Regions from separate parts of the Bradyrhizobium algeriense genome, predicted to be linked through region 1. Evidence: riboswitches for the same ligand, from Rfam matches in the RefSeq annotation. Region 1 holds a riboswitch; the other holds the start of a gene.

Region 1 (8,926 bases):
GCGCTCGGCGCCACGAGGGACAAAAAGCGCTCGCAGCCGGACCGCGCCGTCTGGGTCCTCAAATGCAGCAACGCGACATACCGCGTCACGCGCGCGCCCGACATGGCGGCGAAGGTCGAACCGCTCCCGTGAATGAATTGGCTGGAAGCAGGCCTCGTCGGATATCCGCGACAGCGCCACGCTTGGCCGCCTCATGCCTCGATCGGTTGACCGGCAGGCCTCACCGCCGGGTACATCCAGCCGTGCAGCCGAGCAGGCTTCAACTGGCGCGCATTTGCCTGCGCCGCGACAAGGTCGACCCGGGACTGGACTTCACATTCCAAGCGCGAGAAAGCCGGTACAAACCACAATCAAGCCGACAATGATAACCGCAAGGAAACTGGAAGAAGTAATATCTTCGCGCATGACGACACCTATGCCTCAATCAGGCAAAGATCATCAAACCATCAATTCATTTCAGGATGTCTTCGTCGCACTCAGAAAATGACTTCATCTGATGGTTCTACTGTTACGTGCCGGACGTCCCACGAAGCATCATCACGGCCGTGAGAGCCCGGCGGCATCGGGATAGGCCTCATCATACCGCTCAGCGAGACGGATTTCCGAGATGTGGCATGCTTCACACGCGGCTATCGCGCGCAAGATTACAGTTGCGCGCTCCCGGTTGACAATTGGCTTGGCCCCAGCGGAAATTTGCGCGGAGCATTGGTCATGGAAGATACCCTACGGCTCTACCGGACGCTGCTGGGCAATCGCGCGTATCTGCGCTCGCTCGCCGAGGGCGCAGCTTTCCTCGCCGCCAGCACCATCGCGATATTCGCCGCGGTCACCTATGCCACGGTTCACGCCAGCAATTACGTCACCGATTTTGTGCTGAGCCGCGTTGGCCCCTTCAACGTGCGCTTTCTCTTCATTTACGGGACGTTCGCAGCGTTCGTGATTACGGCGAGCCTGCTGGCCTGGCGACCGAACCGGGTGCCGTTCGCGCTCAAGGCCGTGGCGCTGTTCCTGCTGGTCCGCGCCGTGTTCGTGGCGCTCACCCACATGGCGCCATCGCCTATCGATCCGCAGAAGCCGGCGCCGTTCTTCAACTCGATCTTCTACGGCAGCGATCTATTCTTCTCCGGCCACACAGGCCTGCCGTTTCTCGCCGCGCTTGCCTTCTGGTACATCCCGCAATGGCGAATGTTCTATCTCGCGCTGACTGCCTTCTTCGGCTCGGTCGTGCTGCTCGGTCACTATCACTATTCGATCGACGTGCTTGCCGCCCTGTTCATCACCCACGGCGTCTTTCAGATTTCGTGCTGGCTGTTTGCCCGCGACTACACGCTATTTCGTTCTTCCGAAAGCCAGACTGCCCCACGGCCGAAGCGTGCAAGCCGAAAGGCGTTGGCTCCGGCCGGTAGCGGACATGAGCGCGCTCCCAAACCGTTCGTGCTGCACGTCGTCGGAGACGAAGCGGTGCCGAGCGGCCAATCCAAAGCCGACTTGAATCATCCGAACGGATGAAAGCGTCCTCTCCCCGCCAACAACCGGGAGAGGACGCAGCGCAATCCGCCTCAGCTCGTCGGCATGACGTAGGCGTAGATCCGGCCGCGCGAGACCGGCGCTTCGCGGACGCGGTTGCCGTTATTGCCGGAGATCATGATCGGATTGCCCTTGGCATCGATGCCGGTGATGACGCCGACATGGCCGCCGCGGCGGCCGCGCGTCATCACCGCAATCGCGCCGACCTGCGGACCGGAAACGCGCTGGCCGTATTTCGAGAACGAGCTCGCCATGTCCGAGCCCGTGCCGCGATAGCCGGAGTGCTGCAGCACCATGTTCATGAACCGCGCGCACCACAGCCTGCCGCGTCCCGTCGGGTTGCCGCCGAGATAACGGCGCGCTGTGGCGACGACGTTCGACGAGCTGAAGCTGGACGCCATCGCGCCGCCGGCCGGCGTCACGGTTGAATTCGCTCCGGCGCTTGCATTTGTCGCGACGCTTGCATCCGTTGCGACGCTTGCGTTGACGTTGGCAAGGCCGCGCGCCTGCATCTGCGCGACCCCACGCTCCCAGCGTGATGTGCGCTCGACCTGCCGCAGCCGGGCGCCGCGACGGCCGCGGTCGGCGCGCGCCTCAGTGACGACGCTGGGCGAGCCGAAGCCGCCGGGCGCAACCATCTGGGGGCTGCTTTCCATGAAGCTCGGGTTGGTATCGGCAAAGCCGCCGGCCTGCATTCGCTGCGCGCTGCGATCCCAGCGCGACGTCCTGATAGCATGGCGATGGTGGCGATAGGCGTAATGATGCTTGGCATGATGGCCGGCGTGATAAGCGCGAGCGTGTCGCCCTGCGCCGTGGTGAGGCCGTGCCGAAGCTGGAGTGACGAATGCAACGATGGAAACCGAACATAGTGCCAGCGCGATGAAACGAAGCAACCGGCGAAACGCAAACAACTGACGCATACTAAGCCCTCTGTAGCACCCCCACTTCCCCTTTGCGTTCGTCCACGAACGACCGCGGGCGGCGTTTTGCGTTGCGATGTGACGAGACGAAGATTTCATGTGGCGCTGCGGAAACAATTCCGGGGTGATTCCGCGATCTTTCGATGGCGGAAATGAAACTAAATTGCCGTATTGCGGCCGCGAGAATTAATTGCAATTTTGCTGCTCGGCCACGCAAGGATGTTGCGTGAAAACAAGAAAATGGAGAAGAATCCGAAATGCCCTATGCCGTCGCCAAAGACAGCGTTCGTCTGCACTACGAAGAGGCGGGAAGCGGGACGCCGATCATCTTCCTGCACGAGTTCGCGGCCGACCACACCAACTGGGAGCCGCAGATGCGCTACTTCTCGCGCGGCCACCGCTGCATCGCCTATTCGGCGCGCGGCTATACGCCCTCCGACGTGCCGCCTGACGCCGATGTCTACACCTACAAGCATTTCTACACCGATGCGCTCGCGGTGCTCGATCACCTCGGCATCGCCAAAGCACATTTCGTCGGCCTGTCGATGGGCTCCTATTCCTCGCTGCAGGTCGGCCTCAATGCAGCCGACCGGGCGCTGTCGATGACGCTCGCCGCCGTCGGCTCAGGCTCTGCCATCGAGCATCTCGATGCCTTCCGCGCGCAGTGCCGGGCCAATGCCGAGCAGTATGAGGCGATCGGCTCGGTGGAAGTCGCCAAGGTGACGCGCGAGGCGCCGAGCCGGATTCCATTTTTGCTGAAAGACCCGCGCGGCCATGCCGATTTCTACGCCGCGTTGGCGCGGCATGACGCCAAGGGTTCGGCCAACACCATGCGCAGCTTTCAGGGCGGACGGCCGTCGATCTACACCATGACCGATGCGATCCGGCGCGTGCCGACGCCGGCGCTGATCCTGTGCGGCGACGAGGACGACAATTGCATCGGGCCGAGCCTGTTCCTGAAGCAGCACCTGCCGGCGGCGGGGCTTTCGTTCTTTCCGAAGTCGGGCCACGTGCTCAATCTGGAAGAGCCGGCGCTGTTCAACGAGATGGTGGAGCGGTTCATCGCGCTGGTCGAGGCGGGCCGATGGCCGGTGCGGGATGCGCGGTCGATGGTGAAGGTGGCGGTGTAGGCCGTCATTCCGGAGCGATGCGAAGCATCGAACTATGGTGCGCAATTGCGCACCTGAGAATCTCGAGATTCCCCGATGCGCAATTGCGCATCTGAGGTCTGGTCCTTCGGACCATCCCGGAATGACGGCGGTGGCGTCACTTCCCCGCCCCACCCCGGCTCAGCAAAAACACGCCCTGCTCGCCGAACATGTTCCAGACCCACCAGGGCAGATTCAGCGGCACCGGGCGGCCGTAGAGATCGAGCGCCACCGCGCGCTCCATCTTGACGTTGATCTCGTCGCAGAGCTGCACGAAATCCTTGATGGTGCAGAAATGGATGTTCGGCGTGTCGTACCAGGTGGCGGGGAGATTTTCGGTGCGCGGCATGTGTCCGCCGACGAGCAGCTGCAGCCGCATCTTCCAGAATCCGAAATTCGGGAACGAGACGATGGCGCGGCGGCCGATGCGCAGGAGATTCTCCAGCACCGGCTTCGGCTGCCGCGTCGCCTGCAGCGTCTGCGACAGGATCACGTAATCGAAGGCATCGTCGGGATAATTGACGAGGTCGGTGTCCGCATCGCCCTGCACCACCGCGAGCCCCTTGGCGACGCAGCGGTTGACGCCCTCGCGCGACAGCTCGATGCCGCGGCCGTCGATGCCGCGGCTCTCCAGGAGTTGCAGCAATTCGCCATCGCCGCAGCCGACGTCGAGCACTTTTGAGCCGGCCGGAATCATTTCGGCGACCATGAGATGATCGGTGCGATACTTGCCGGTGCGGTCGGGCGCTACGCCGCCGAGCGGCAGGGCCGGTTCCTGAACCGCCATATCAACCACCCGCACCATTGGAGAGCCCACGCGCCTTGCCGGCCGATTCCAGGAAGGCGCGGGAAATGTCGAAGAACTCCGGCACATCGAGCAGGAAGGCGTCATGGCCGCGATCGGTCTCGATCTCGGCGAACGACACCCGCGCGCTGGAAGCGTTCAGCGCATGCACCAGCGCCCGCGATTCCGAGGTCGGGAACAGCCAGTCCGAGGTGAACGACACCACGCAGAAGCGGGTCTTGATGCCGAGAAACGCCTGCGCCAGCACGCCGCTGTGGTCGGCGGCGATATCGAAATAGTCCATCGCCCGCGTCAGATAGAGATAGCTGTTGGCGTCAAAACGCTCGACAAAGGACGAGCCTTGATAGCGCAGATAGCTTTCGACCTGGAAATCCGCGTCGAACGAGAAGGTCGGCAACTCGCGGTCCTGCATCCGCCGTCCGAACTTGCGATGCAGCGCGGCGTCGGAGAGATAGGTGATGTGCCCGGCCATCCGCGCCACTGCCAATCCACGATGCGGATGGGTGCTGCGTTCGAAATAGCGCCCATGGTGCCAGTCCGGATCAGCCATCACGGCCTGTCGGCCGAGTTCATGAAACGCGATGTTCTGTGCGGAGTGGCGCGTCGAGCAGGCGACCGGCAGCGCCGAGAACACGCGCTCCGGATAGGCGGCGGTCCATTGCAGCACCTGCATGCCGCCCATCGATCCGCCGATCACGCAAAACAAGGTTTCGATCCCCAGCCGGTCGAGCAGCATGGCCTGCGCTCGGACCATGTCGGGGATGGTGATCACGGGAAAATCCAGCCCCCAGGCCTTGCCGGTGGCCGGATCGGTCGAGGCCGGACCGGTCGATCCCATACAGCCGCCGATCACATTCGAACAGATGATGAAGTATCGGTCGGTATCGAGCGGACGGCCGGGACCGACCATGATTTCCCACCAGCCGGCCTTGCCCGTCAGGGGATGCAAATTGGCGACGTGCTGATCCAGCGTCAGCGCGTGGCAGATCAGAATGGCGTTGGAGCGATCGGCGTTCAGTTCGCCATAGGTCTGATAGGCGATCTGGAACGGCGCGAGATCGATGCCGCAATCGAGCCTCAAGGGCTGATCCATGCCGAACGTCGCCACCGGCGAGGTCGGATGATCGGCCTCATGGGCGCGATCCTCGTTGAGGATCGAGGGACTAGATATCGAATGCACGTTTGTCATTTCGGCACCGACCTCCTTACGGAGGCTCTACAGACAGAATCAGGCCATAAAAAACCCGGCCTGAACAAAGGTTCGGCCGGGATCAACTCTGTCCCCGGCCTGTTTAGCGAGTTGTTTAACGTGGCTGCAAGCCGGCCGGCTCAAATGACCACGGAATGGAACAAAGCTAGTCCCGCCCAGGCATTTCGTCAAGCAGGCGGGGGCCGGACCGCATGGTTAACCCGATCGTGCAGGGCTGGCCCGTGACGTTTCTCTTTGCTTTCAGCGCCCGTCTTTCCTAATCAATGCGACTGTCTGCCGGGCGCATCGGGCTGTTCGGCACCAAGGTTTCTCGAAGATGTCCAAGGCACCGTCCAAGGCACCCCCGGCCCCGCCCTCGCTGCAGGAATTGCGCAAGGAGATCGATGCGATCGACGAGCAGGTCCATCGCCTCCTGATGGCCCGCGGCGACATCATCGACCGGCTGATCCAGGTGAAGCAGACCCAGGAAGTCGGCTCCGCGTTCCGCCCGGCGCGCGAGGCCAGCATGATGCGGCAACTGGTGCAGCGTCATCGCGGCATCCTGCCGCTCGACACCATCGAGAGCATCTGGCGCGTCATCATCTCGACCTTCACCTATGTCCAGGCGCCGTTCGCGGTGCATGCGGACGTCTCGGTCGGCGAGCCCGCGATGCGGGATTCGGCGCGGTTTCATTTCGGCTTCGTCGTGCCTTATGTGGGCCATTTCAGCGCGCAGGCCGCGGTCGAAGCGGTGGCGAAATCGAAGGGCGACCTGGCGCTGGTCTCGGCAATCTCGAGCCGCACGCCGTGGTGGATCGCGCTGGAAGCGGACGGCGCGCCAAAGATCATCGCGCGGCTGCCGTTCCTCGAACGCGCCGACCATCCGGCGGCGCTCCCCGTCTTCGTGATCTCACGGGTCGCCGACGATGCCATGGTGACCGAGGTCCAGATGTGGAGCGTGCGCGTCTCTGGCTGGAACGCCGATATCGCGCGCGCCGTGGCTCCGCTCGCTGAAATCGTCGCGGTGCCCGACACCGCCTTCGACGGCGCGGCGCTCCTGGTGTCGGATGCCGGCGCCGGCTTCGAGAAGATCAAGAAAGCCCTGGTCCAGGCCGGCGCCTCGGTGCGCTCGTCGGCCCTCGTCGGCAGCCACGCAACGCGCTATACGGTGCCCCCGAACGGGGCAGCCGAGTCCTAAGCCGTCCTGAATATCCGGAGCCAGAAGATGAACCGTCCCGTGCCGAATCCCGGCATTCTCGATATTGCGCCCTACACGCCCGGCAAGACGCCGGTGCCGGAGCCGGGCCGCAAGGTGTTCAAGCTGTCCGCCAACGAGACCCCGTTCGGGCCGTCGCCGAAGGCGATCGAAGTCTATAAGGCCGCGGCGGCACATCTGGAGGACTATCCGGAAGGCACCTCGCGGGTGCTGCGCGAGGCGATCGGCCGCGCCTATGGGCTCGATCCCAACCGCATCATCTGCGGTGCCGGCTCGGACGAAATCCTCAACCTGCTGGCGCACACCTATCTCAGCCACGGCGATGAAGCGATCTCCACCGCCCACGGTTTTCTGGTGTACCCGATCGCCACGATGGCGAACGGCGCGAAAAACGTCGTCGCGCCCGAGACCGACTTCACCGCCGACGTCGACGCCATTCTCGCGCGCGTGACGCCGCGCACGAAACTGGTGTGGCTGGCCAACCCGAACAATCCGACCGGCACCTACGTGCCGTTCGACGAGGTCAAGCGGCTGCGCGCCAGCCTGCCGCAGAATGTGCTGCTGGTGCTGGACGCCGCCTATTCCGACTACGTGTCGCGCAACGATTACGAGCTCGGACTGGAGTTGGTGGCGACCACCGAAAACACCGTGATGACGCACACCTTCTCCAAGATCCACGGGCTGGCCAGCTTACGGATCGGCTGGATGTTCGGCCCTGCCAACATCATCGACGCCGTCAACCGGATTCGCGGGCCGTTCAACGTCTCGACGCCGGCGATGCTGGCGGCGGTGGCCGCGATCGAGGACACTGCGCATGTCCAGATGTCGAAGGCGTTCACCGAGCAGTGGCGCAACTGGCTGACCGAAGAAATCGGCAAGCTGGGGCTCAAGGTGACGCCGAGCGTGGCGAATTTCGTGCTGATCCACTTCCCGCAGGAGAAAGGCAAGACGTCGGCGGACGCGGACGTGTTTCTAACTAAACGAGGCCTGGTGCTGCGGGCGCTCAACAATTACGGCCTCCCCCACGCCCTGCGCATGACCATCGGCACCGAGGAGGCCAATCGCCTCGTCGTCGAGGCCTTGCGCGACTTTATGGCGGCCAAATGAACGCAACGCCGATCTTCCGACGCGTCGCGCTGATCGGCTTCGGCCTGATCGGCGGCTCGATCGCGCGCGCCGCGCGGGCCCAGGGGCTCGCCAGCGAAATCGTTACCACCGCGCGCTCGGAGAAGACCCGCGCGAGGGTGACCGAACTTTCTGTCGTCGACGAGGTGCTGGAGACCAACGCGGAAGCCGTCAAAGACGCCGACCTCGTGATCCTCTGCATCCCGGTCGGCGCCTGTGGCCCGGTCGCGCAGGAGATTGCACCGTTCCTTAAAGCGGGCGCGATCGTGTCCGACGTCGGCTCGGTCAAGGGCGCGATCGTCCGCGAGATGGCGCCGCATCTGCCGGCGAATGTTCATTTCGTTCCGGCCCATCCGGTCGCGGGCACCGAGCATTCCGGGCCCGATTCCGGCTTCGCCGAACTCTTCATCAACCGCTGGTGCATCCTCACGCCGCCCGATGGCGCCGATCCGATGGCCGTTGAAACGCTGCGTGCATTCTGGACCGGCATGGGCGCCAAAGTCGAGATCATGACGCCCGACCACCACGATCTGGTGCTGGCGATCACGAGCCACCTGCCGCATCTGATCGCCTACACCATCGTCGGCACGGCGGATGAACTGGCGCAGGTGACGTCGTCGGAAGTGATAAAGTTCTCCGCCGGCGGCTTTCGCGATTTCACCCGCATCGCGGCGTCGGACCCGACGATGTGGCGCGACGTGTTCCTCAACAACAAGGAAGCCGTGCTGGAAATGCTCGGCACCTTCAACGAGGATCTCTCAAAGCTCACCCGCGCGATCCGCCGCAACGACGGCGAAGCGCTGTTCGAGCATTTTACGCGCACTCGCGCCATCCGCCGTGGCATCGTCGAAATTGGCCAGGATTCGGCCGCGCCGGATTTCGGCCGGCCGCATCCGCCGCTGGTGAAGAAGGAATGATTCTATGGTCGTCCCTGCCTAGTGCGCAATTGCGCACGGGAGCAGGGACGATGACCACCGTCGGCAATTTTTGAAAGAA
Region 2 (8,926 bases), 1.5 Mb from region 1:
CGACTGGGGCTACGCCTGCTTCGCCCAACTGCTCGGCGACGACATCATCAAGTCGGTCGGCCAGATCAAGCTCGGCGTCAACGTGCCGTCGGACGTGCGCGCGTATAGGCCGATGTGATGCGCTTCCCTCCCCTGGAGGGGGAGGGTCGACGCGCGTGAAACGCGCGGCGGGGTGGGGTGACGGTCTCTCCTCGCGAACAGTGCCCGAGTTGAGAGACCGTCACCCCACCCCGTCCCGCATTTCGCTGCGCTCAACGCGAGCCGACCCTCCCCCTCCAGGGGAGGGTAAGCGCGAACCTCACGCCTTCTCCAGCGCAGCCGCAAAATCCTCGATCAGATCATCGGCATGCTCAAGCCCGGCCGAGAAACGAATGAAACCTTCGCTGATGCCGAGCTCCGTGCGCGCCTCCGGCGTCAGCCGTTGATGCGTCGTCGTCGCGGGATGGGTGACGAGGCTCTTGGCGTCGCCGAGATTGTTGGAGATGCGCGCGATCCGCAGCGCGTTGAGGCAGCGGAATGCGGCCTGCTTGCCGCCCTTGACCTCGAAGCCGACCAGCGTCGAGCCGGCGCGCATCTGCTTCTTCACCAGTTCGGCTTGCGGGTGATCGGCGCGGCCGGGATAGATCAGCCGCGAAATCTTCGGGTGCGACGCCAGCGCGTCGGCGACCTTGCCTGCCGTCTCGGTCTGCGCGCGCACGCGCACGCCAAGCGTCTCCAGGCCCTTGAGCAGGGCCCAGGCGTTGAACGGCGAGAGCGATGGCCCGGTCTGGCGCATGAAGTTGTGGATGTGCTCGGCGATGAAAGCTTCCGACGACAGGATGATGCCGCCCAGGCAGCGGCCCTGGCCGTCGATATGCTTGGTCGCGGAGTAGACCACGACGTCGGCGCCAAGCGAAAGCGGGCTCTGCCAGATCGGCGTGGCGAAGACGTTATCGACGATCAGCCGTGCGCCGCCACTGTGCGCAATCTCGGCAATCGCCGGGATGTCGAGCACGTCGAGCGTCGGATTGGTCGGGCTCTCCAGGAAGAAGGACTTGGTGTTCGGCCGCAATGCGCGCTGCCACTGGTCGAGATCAAGACCGTCGACCAGCGTCGTCTCGATGCCGTAGCGCGGCAAGAGGTCCTGCACCACGTAAAGGCACGAGCCGAACAGAGCTCTCGAAGCAACCACGTGGTCGCCGGCCCGGAGCGGTGCGAGGATCGCGGTCGTTACCGCGGCCATGCCGGTCGCGGTCGAGCGCGCGGCTTCCGCACCCTCGAGTTCGATCATGCGGCGCTCGAACATATCAATCGTCGGATTGGAATAGCGCGAATAGATAAAGCCTGGCTCCTGGCCCTTGAATCGGGCCTCGCATTGCTCCGCGCTGTCGTAGACGTAGCCTTGGGTGAGGAACAACGCCTCCGACGTCTCGCCGAATTGCGAGCGCAGCGTGCCGCCATGGACAAGGCGGGTTTCGGGACGATAGCGCTTGGTAGAACCAGTCTCAGGCATGTGACCTCCGTCGTGACCATCCTTGAAAATGGTCACAAAAAACCGGCCTGGAAAAATTTCCACAGGCCGGGATCACACGTGTCCCCGGCCTGTTTAGCGATTTATTTAACGTGGCTGCAAGCCGGCCGGCTCAAATCACCACGGGATAAGTCATGCTGATATTACCTCGCGCCCTTCCCGTCAAGGCGGCCATCGGATAACCCCTAAAAGCCCATATTTACGAGGTTTGGATAACATTTGGGCCGTATTGAGGATCGCGCCGTGCCGTTCACGCTTCCGCCCGACGCCAACGGAATTCTGCCCGACCGCATGATCGCGGCGATGGCGGATGCGGGCCTGATCCTGCCGGAATATCCCTTTGTCGAAAGCCAGATCCAGCCGGCAAGCCTCGATCTGCGGCTGGGTAACATCGCCTACCGGGTGCGCGCGAGCTTCCTGCCCGGTCCCGGCGCCACGGTTGCCGAGCGCATCGACGAGTTGAAGCTGCACGAAATCGACCTCTCCGACGGCGCGGTGCTGGAGACCAACTGCGTCTACATCGTGCCGCTGCTGGAAAGTCTCGCGTTGCCGCCGCAGATCGTTGCCGCCGCCAATCCGAAGAGCTCCACCGGGCGGCTCGACGTCTTCACCCGCGTGATAGCCGACGGCACGCGACGGTTCGACATGATCGGCGCGGGCTATCACGGCCCGCTCTATGCCGAGATCAGCCCGAAGACGTTTCCGGTACTGCTGCGCGAGGGCTCGCGGCTCAGCCAGGTGCGCTTCCGCACCGGCGATGCCATCCTCAACGCCGACGAACTCGACGCATTGCACGGCGCCGAGCGGCTGGTCGATATCGACGACGCAGATTTGGCCAATGGCGTGGCGCTGTCAGTCGATCTCTCCGGCGAAAACACATCAGGCTTCGTCGGCTACCGCGCCAAGCGCCACACGGGGGTGGTCGATATCGATCGACGCGGCGGCTATGCGGTCGATGAGTTCTGGGAGCCGATCCCGGCCCGCCCGGACGGCAGCCTCATCCTCGATCCCGGCGAATTCTACATCCTGGCCTCGAAGGAAGCCGTGCAGGTGCCGCCGGATTACGCCGCCGAGATGGTGCCGTTCGATCCCTTGGTCGGCGAATTCCGCGTGCACTACGCGGGATTTTTCGATCCCGGCTTCGGCTATGCCGGCGCCGGCGGGCAGGGCGCGCGCGCCGTGCTCGAAGTGCGCTCGCGCGAGGTGCCGTTCATCCTCGAGCACGGCCAGATCGTCGGCCGCCTGGTCTATGAGAAAATGCTGTCGCGGCCCCACTCCTTGTACGGCCAGCGCATCGGCTCAAACTACCAGGCGCAGGGGTTGAAGCTCTCCAAGCATTTCCGGGTGTGACTCGTCATTGCGGCGAGCGAAGCGAAGCAATCCATCGCGCCGCAAGCTGAGGAATGGATTGCTTCGCTTCGCTCGCAATGACGGTGCATCTACCGCGATGCTGACGTAGCCGCCGGCGTTACGCGCCAGATCGTGTTGCCGACGTCGTCGGCGACCAACAGCGCGCCCTGCTTGTCGAGGCGCACGCCGACGGGGCGGCCCTGCGCCTCGCCCTTGTCGTTGAGGAAACCGGTCAGCACGTCCTGCGGCGCACCCGAAGGCTTGCCGTCCTTGAACGGAACGAAGATCACCTTGTAGCCGGCGCGGGGCTTGCGATTCCACGAGCCGTGCTGGCCGATGAAGGCGCCGTCTTTCATCTCGGGAGGAAACAGATTGCCGGTGTTGAAGGCGAGCCCAAGCGAGGCCGTATGCGCGCCGAGCGCATAGTCCGGGGTCATCGCCTTCTGCACCAGGTCGGGCCGTTGCGGCTCGACGCGCGTGTCGACGTGATCGCCATAATAGCTGTACGGCCAGCCATAGAACGCGCCTGATTTCACCGAGGTCATGTAGTCGGGAACGAGATCGTTGCCGAGTTCGTCGCGCTCGTTGACGACGACCCAGAGCTCGCCGGTTTTCGGATTCCATGCCGGGCCGTTGGGGTTGCGCAGGCCCGAGGCGAATACGCGCCATTGGCCGCTGGCCCGGTCGACCTCCAGAACCGCCGCGCGATCCTTCTCGGCTTCCATGCCGTTTTCGCCGACATTGCTGTTGGAGCCGACGGTTGCGTAGAGTTTCGTGCCGTCAGGACTGGCGGTGAGGTCCTTGGTCCAGTGGTGATTGCGGGTGCCGGCAGGCAGGTCCGCAAGCTTGACGCCGGGCGCGCTGATTTTGGTGTCGCCTTCGTGATAGGGGAATTTCACGATCGCATCGGCATTGGCGACATAGAAATCTTCGCCGACCAGCACCATGCCGAACGGCGAATTCAGCCCGCTGAGGAATGTGCTTCTCGTTTCGGCAACGCCATCGCCATCGGCATCGCGCAGCAGTGTGATGCGGTTGGCGCTCGGAACCCCTGCGCCCGCCCGGCTCTGTGCCAACCCGTAGATGAAGCCCTTGATGCTCATGCCGCTCTGCTTCGGCGGCGCGTTGCTCTCGGCGACCAGCACGTCGCCGTTCGGCAGCACATAGACCGTCCGCGGATGCTCGAGCCCGCTGGCGAAGGCATTGACCGTCATCCCGTTGGCGGCGATCGGCTTGGCGCCGTCGGGCCAGCGGTTGACGGACGCGATATCGACCGTCGGGATCCACGAATGTTCCGGCGGTGGCAGGTTGGGCGAAGGACCATAGCTCTGCGCCACGGTCGCGGTGTCCTTGGGGTCGTTACAGGCGGCCAGCGGCAGCGCCAGCGCGCCGATGCATACTGCCTGGAGAAGGAGGTTGTTACGCATGGCGGGTTCCTCGGCAGGTTGATCGTACAATGCGGTCCCCGCCGGAACGTTCGCGTGGTCCGGCATGAATTTCGCGTGAAATGGGCTGCCGGCGACGCCTCGCCTGCAATCGCGCAGGCCCCCATTGCGCCTTTCGCACGTGGAATCATTCCCCGTCATGCTAGGAAAGCGCGCGCCGCGGCTACCCAAGTCCGCGCGCGGGGAGCAGAAATGTCCGATATCGGCGTTGCCGAAATTCCTGTCGACGAGAAGGAACGCCTGCTTCCGCCGCCTGAAGCGCCGGTGAAGAATGCGTTGCTTGACGGCCCGATCCTGCGCACGCTGCTGTGGCTGGCCTGGCCGAACGTGATCGCGCTGACCGCCGGCACCTGCGTCGTGATCGCGGAGACCTCCTATATCGGGCGTCTCGGCGTGGAATCGCTGGCGGCGATGGCGCTGGTTTTTCCGATCGTGATCCTGACCATGACCATGTCGGGCGGGGCCATGGGCGGCGGCGTGGCCTCGGCGATCGCGCGCGCGCTCGGCGCCGGCGATATCGACCGCGCCTCGACGCTGGCTGCGCATGCGCTCCTGATCGGGCTCTGCTTCGGCTTGACCTTCATGCTGGGCATGCTGATCTTCGGCCCTGCGCTGCTGGAATTGCTCGGCGGGCGCGGCAATGTGCTGGCGCAGGCGGTGGCCTATACGCAGATCTTCTTCGGCGGCGCGGTGGTGCCGTGGCTGATGAATACGATGTCGGGCATTTTGCGTGGCACCGGCAACATGAAGCTGCCGTCGCTCATGATGCTCTCGTCGGCCATTTGCCAGATCATTCTCGGCGGCACGCTGGGCTTGGGCCTCGGCCCGATCCCGCAATTCGGCATGCGCGGCGTCGCCGCCGGTTCGCTGATCGCCTACATGATCAGCATCTCCGTGATGTCCTGGTATCTGTTCTCGGGCCGCGCGCGCGTCATTCCCAAAATTCGCGGCCTTCGCATTCGCATGCCGATGTTCATCGACATTCTGAAAGTCGGCGCCATCTCCTGCTTCTCGCCGCTGCAATCGGTTTTGACCATCAGCATCTTCACCCACATGCTGGCGAGTTTCGGCACCGAAATCCTCGCCGGCTACGGCATCGGCGCGCGGCTCGAATTCATGCTGACGTCGATTTCATTTGCGGTTGGCATCGCCTCGGTGCCGATGGTCGGCATGGCGATCGGCGCGGAACGTATCGCGCGGGCCCGCAGGATCTGCTGGATCGCGGGGGTCGTCGCATTCGTCTCGCTCGGCGCGGTTGCGAGCGTCATTGCTGTATTCCCCGACATCTGGGTCAATCTCTTCACCGACGATGCGAGCGTACGCGCCGCCAGCCGGCAGTATTTGTCCACGGCGGCGCCGATGTATGCTTTCCTCGGCCTTGCCACGACGTGCTATTTTTCATCGCAAGGCGCGGCCAAGATGATCGGCCCGGTGCTGGCGCAGACCGCGCGGCTGTTGTTTATCGGCACCGGCGGCTGGTGGCTGTCCGCGCACGATGCGACCGCGCAGGACTTCTTCAAGCTGGCGGCGGCCTCGATGGTGCTGCTCGGCGTGCTGTCGTGCGTCAGCGTGATGCTGACCCGCTGGGGGCCGAAGCAGCGCGCCGTCCCCACCGTGCGGCCGGCGCTGCCGTGATATCCGCTACTAACAAAGACCTCATTCCGGGATGGTGCGTTAGCACCAGACCTCAGGTGTTAAATTGCACACCGGGGAATCTCGAGATTCGGGGTTCGATGCTTCGCATCGCCCCGGAATGACGGGATCCTTACCGCCGCCGGTGACGCCGGCCGTGGCGGCCGCCGCCAACATTGGCCATGCGCATCAGTTGCGGGACCATGCTCATCAGCTCGCCACCGCCACCGCCGCCGAGCATGCCCATGACATCTCCGCCGCCCGTGCTGCCGAAATTCATGCCGCCGGTGCCCACGCCATAACCCTCGGGGACGTAGCCGCCGCCGGCTGAAATTCCGCCCGTCATGCCACCAAAGCCACCGCCACCGCCTTCCATCATGCGGCTCATCATCGGGCCCATGGTCTGCATCATCATGGCGAAGCGGCGCTTGCCCATTTTCGCCTTCATCATTTCAAGCATCGGCGCCATCTGCGTCATCATGTCTCCGCCGCCGCCGGCGAATTGCGCCTTGGCCGGCGTCGCAGTCAGGGTGAACAGCAAAAGCAGCGTGGCCGCCTGACAGACTACCTTGTCAGCTCCAGTCATGGTTCGACTCCTCATGCGCGGGCGGCCGCGGGCGCGGCGCCATTCGGACGCACGCGCCGAGGCTAGGAGCGGGCAGGGAACCGATCTGTGCGAAAGATCACGCTTTCCTGCGGCGGGCGGTGAACTCGGTGACGACGCGCCATGTTGCACCCGCATCCGCCGAGACTTCGCCGCGCCAGAGGAACGAGTTGGCGGTGATGTCTCTAAAACTCCAGCGGGCCAACTGGCCGTCCGGCCGCGTGCCCATCTGCTCGATGTCGCGGCCTTCCGCCCGGCCGATCATCTGCAGGAAAGTCCGCGTGACTGGGTCAGTCCATTGAATCCGCCAGGCGTCGATATCAGGATCGTAGACCCGCAGCGTGGTGCCGTACGAATTGAAATTGGCCGCGGCATCGCGGTTGCGCAGTTCGCCGCGTGGCGGCACGATCCAGACATCCTGGATCGCGCGCCCCTCCAGCGCCCAGCCAAAATGCCATTCGCCGGCGCGGCGGCGTTCGCGGCCATCTTCGGAAAAATGCCTGACATCGAGATCCCAGGAACCGACGAAGCGGCCGTAGAGATCCATCTTGCCGGCGCGGTCGGCCGAGGGGCCGTCCGCGCCGAGGGCGTCGAGAAACGCTGACGTCATGCCGCGCTGCGTCCCAATGCCTTCTGCATGGCCTGTGTGCCGAGATTCATCTGCGCGTCCATATAGGGGGCGATCTCGTTCGGCAACACATCCGCAATCCACACGAAGCGGGTGCGGCCGTCGCTTTCGGCAAAAACCTGTGCCGAGGCGCTATGCTGCCTGATGCGCTCGCTGACGATGGCATAGACCAGTCGCCGCTTCGTGTCGTCGCAGTCAACGAGGATTTCGCGCGCGACCGTGCCGTTCGAAAACGTGACGATGCGCGCGTCGCCGTCGAGCTGGGTGTCGGTCACGAAGCCGGGCACCAGCCGCGTATGCAGTGCGCCGAAATCGCGCAGCGCGTCCCAGACGTCGTCGGGGGAGGCGTCGATGATGATTTCTTTCTGGATGGAGGCCATGGTTCTAGTCCGTTGTTGTTAGGTGATGATTGTTGAATTCGTCATTGCGAGGAGCCAACGGGTCGCGCGAATGCGCGCCCAGATGACAGGCTCAGCGACGAAGCGATCCATCTCGCCACTTGCCGAGACATGGATTGCTTCGCTTCGCTCGCAATGACGCGGAGAGATCACGTGCAAACCGCCTCGACATTGTTGCCGTCGGGATCGATCAAAAACGCCGCGTAATAGGTCGGGCTGTAATCGGCGCGCGGTCCGGCGCTGCCATTGTCGCGGCCGCCGGCCTTCAGGCCCTCGGCATGGAATTGCTTGATCGCCGCATGATCCTTGGCGCGGAACGCGACATGCGCCGCTGACCCCGCCGATCCCTTGTGCAAATGCAGCCAGAGCGCGGGCGCGCCCTTCGGGCCGAAGCCTGCGCCGGCATCGTCGCGCGAGCACAGCACGAAGCCGAGCGGCGCGAGCGCCGCCGTATAGAAGCGCACGCTGGCGTCGAGGTTGCCGACGCGTAATCCGATGTGGTCGTACATGAGTTTCTCCAGTTGGAAGCGCTGCGAAGTCGCGCGGCCTGGAGAAAGCCTAGTCAGTGGAGGGCCAGCCGTTCTTGGAAAATCTTGCGGTCACCCCGCGAGGCCTGGCGGAATTTTAGCGGCGAGGCGCCGGCGGCGCGGCCAAACGTGCGCACGAAATTGGACAGGTCCGCAAAGCCGACATCATAGGCGATATCGGTGACCGGGCTGTCGTCATCGGCGAGCCGCCGCGCCGCATGGCGCAGCCGCGAGCGCAGCAGATATTGGTGGGGCGTCACGCCGAGCACATCCGAGAACAGCCGCAGGAAATGGAAGGGGCTGATTCCGGCCTGATCGGCGGCGTCTTCCAGAGTGATTGGCCGGTGCGAATGGGCATCGATCCACAGCGCGGTTTCTACCGCGCGGCGGCGGTCGCGCGCCGCATCGGGGCCCTGTTTGCGCGGCTTGCCGGAAACCACCTCGACAAAGCGGCTCGCCAGCACCTGACCGATCTCGTCGAGCCCGATATCGCTGCTGCCATCTGCTGCCGATTGCGCCAGTTCCCCAAGCACCACCAGTTCCGGCAGCGGCGGTGCGGAGCCGATCTGCCAGGGGATCTGGCTGTCGCCGATCGCTTCCACTAGTTCGGGCGCGAGGAAGAACGACAGGCACTCATCGCCGCAGACGTGCTCGTGGGTGCAGGTATATTCATCGCCGGGATGGCCGATCAAAACCGATCCCGCCACCAGTTCGCTGAACTTGCCGCGGCAATGCAGGCCGAAACTGCCCTTGCGCACATAGGAAATCGAATAACGGCTATGCTGCTCCGCAAACGGCTTGTCGCCGGGCACCGCGGTGCAGCGAAAGTCGG

The links. A riboswitch is a leader RNA that binds a small molecule or an ion and turns the genes downstream of it on or off. The one in region 1 is predicted to bind S-adenosylmethionine.
Region 2: another riboswitch for S-adenosylmethionine. It lies ahead of V1286_RS37245 (O-succinylhomoserine sulfhydrylase); the one in region 1 lies ahead of metX (homoserine O-acetyltransferase MetX).

What each region holds. Positions count from the first base shown of each region.
Region 1 is NZ_JAZHRV010000001.1:6,249,497-6,258,422, forward strand. Features, by position in the region: gene V1286_RS30085 (hypothetical protein) at 1-132, shown strand, start outside; gene V1286_RS30090 (phosphatase PAP2-related protein) at 712-1,509, shown strand; gene V1286_RS30095 (TIGR02594 family protein) at 1,560-2,447, opposite strand; gene V1286_RS30100 (alpha/beta fold hydrolase) at 2,705-3,577, shown strand; gene metW (methionine biosynthesis protein MetW) at 3,714-4,382, opposite strand; gene metX (homoserine O-acetyltransferase MetX) at 4,384-5,589, opposite strand; SAM riboswitch at 5,672-5,751, opposite strand; gene V1286_RS30115 (chorismate mutase) at 5,927-6,787, shown strand; gene hisC (histidinol-phosphate transaminase) at 6,815-7,912, shown strand; gene V1286_RS30125 (prephenate/arogenate dehydrogenase family protein) at 7,909-8,847, shown strand.
Region 2 is NZ_JAZHRV010000001.1:7,772,205-7,781,130, forward strand. Features, by position in the region: gene V1286_RS37240 (SGNH/GDSL hydrolase family protein) at 1-118, shown strand, start outside; gene V1286_RS37245 (O-succinylhomoserine sulfhydrylase) at 299-1,492, opposite strand; SAM riboswitch at 1,565-1,644, opposite strand; gene V1286_RS37250 (2'-deoxycytidine 5'-triphosphate deaminase) at 1,754-2,860, shown strand; gene V1286_RS37255 (PQQ-dependent sugar dehydrogenase) at 2,950-4,287, opposite strand; gene V1286_RS37260 (MATE family efflux transporter) at 4,498-5,940, shown strand; gene V1286_RS37265 (hypothetical protein) at 6,071-6,523, opposite strand; gene V1286_RS37270 (hypothetical protein) at 6,621-7,151, opposite strand; gene V1286_RS37275 (SRPBCC family protein) at 7,148-7,549, opposite strand; gene V1286_RS37280 (VOC family protein) at 7,717-8,076, opposite strand; gene V1286_RS37285 (helix-turn-helix transcriptional regulator) at 8,130-8,926, opposite strand, start outside.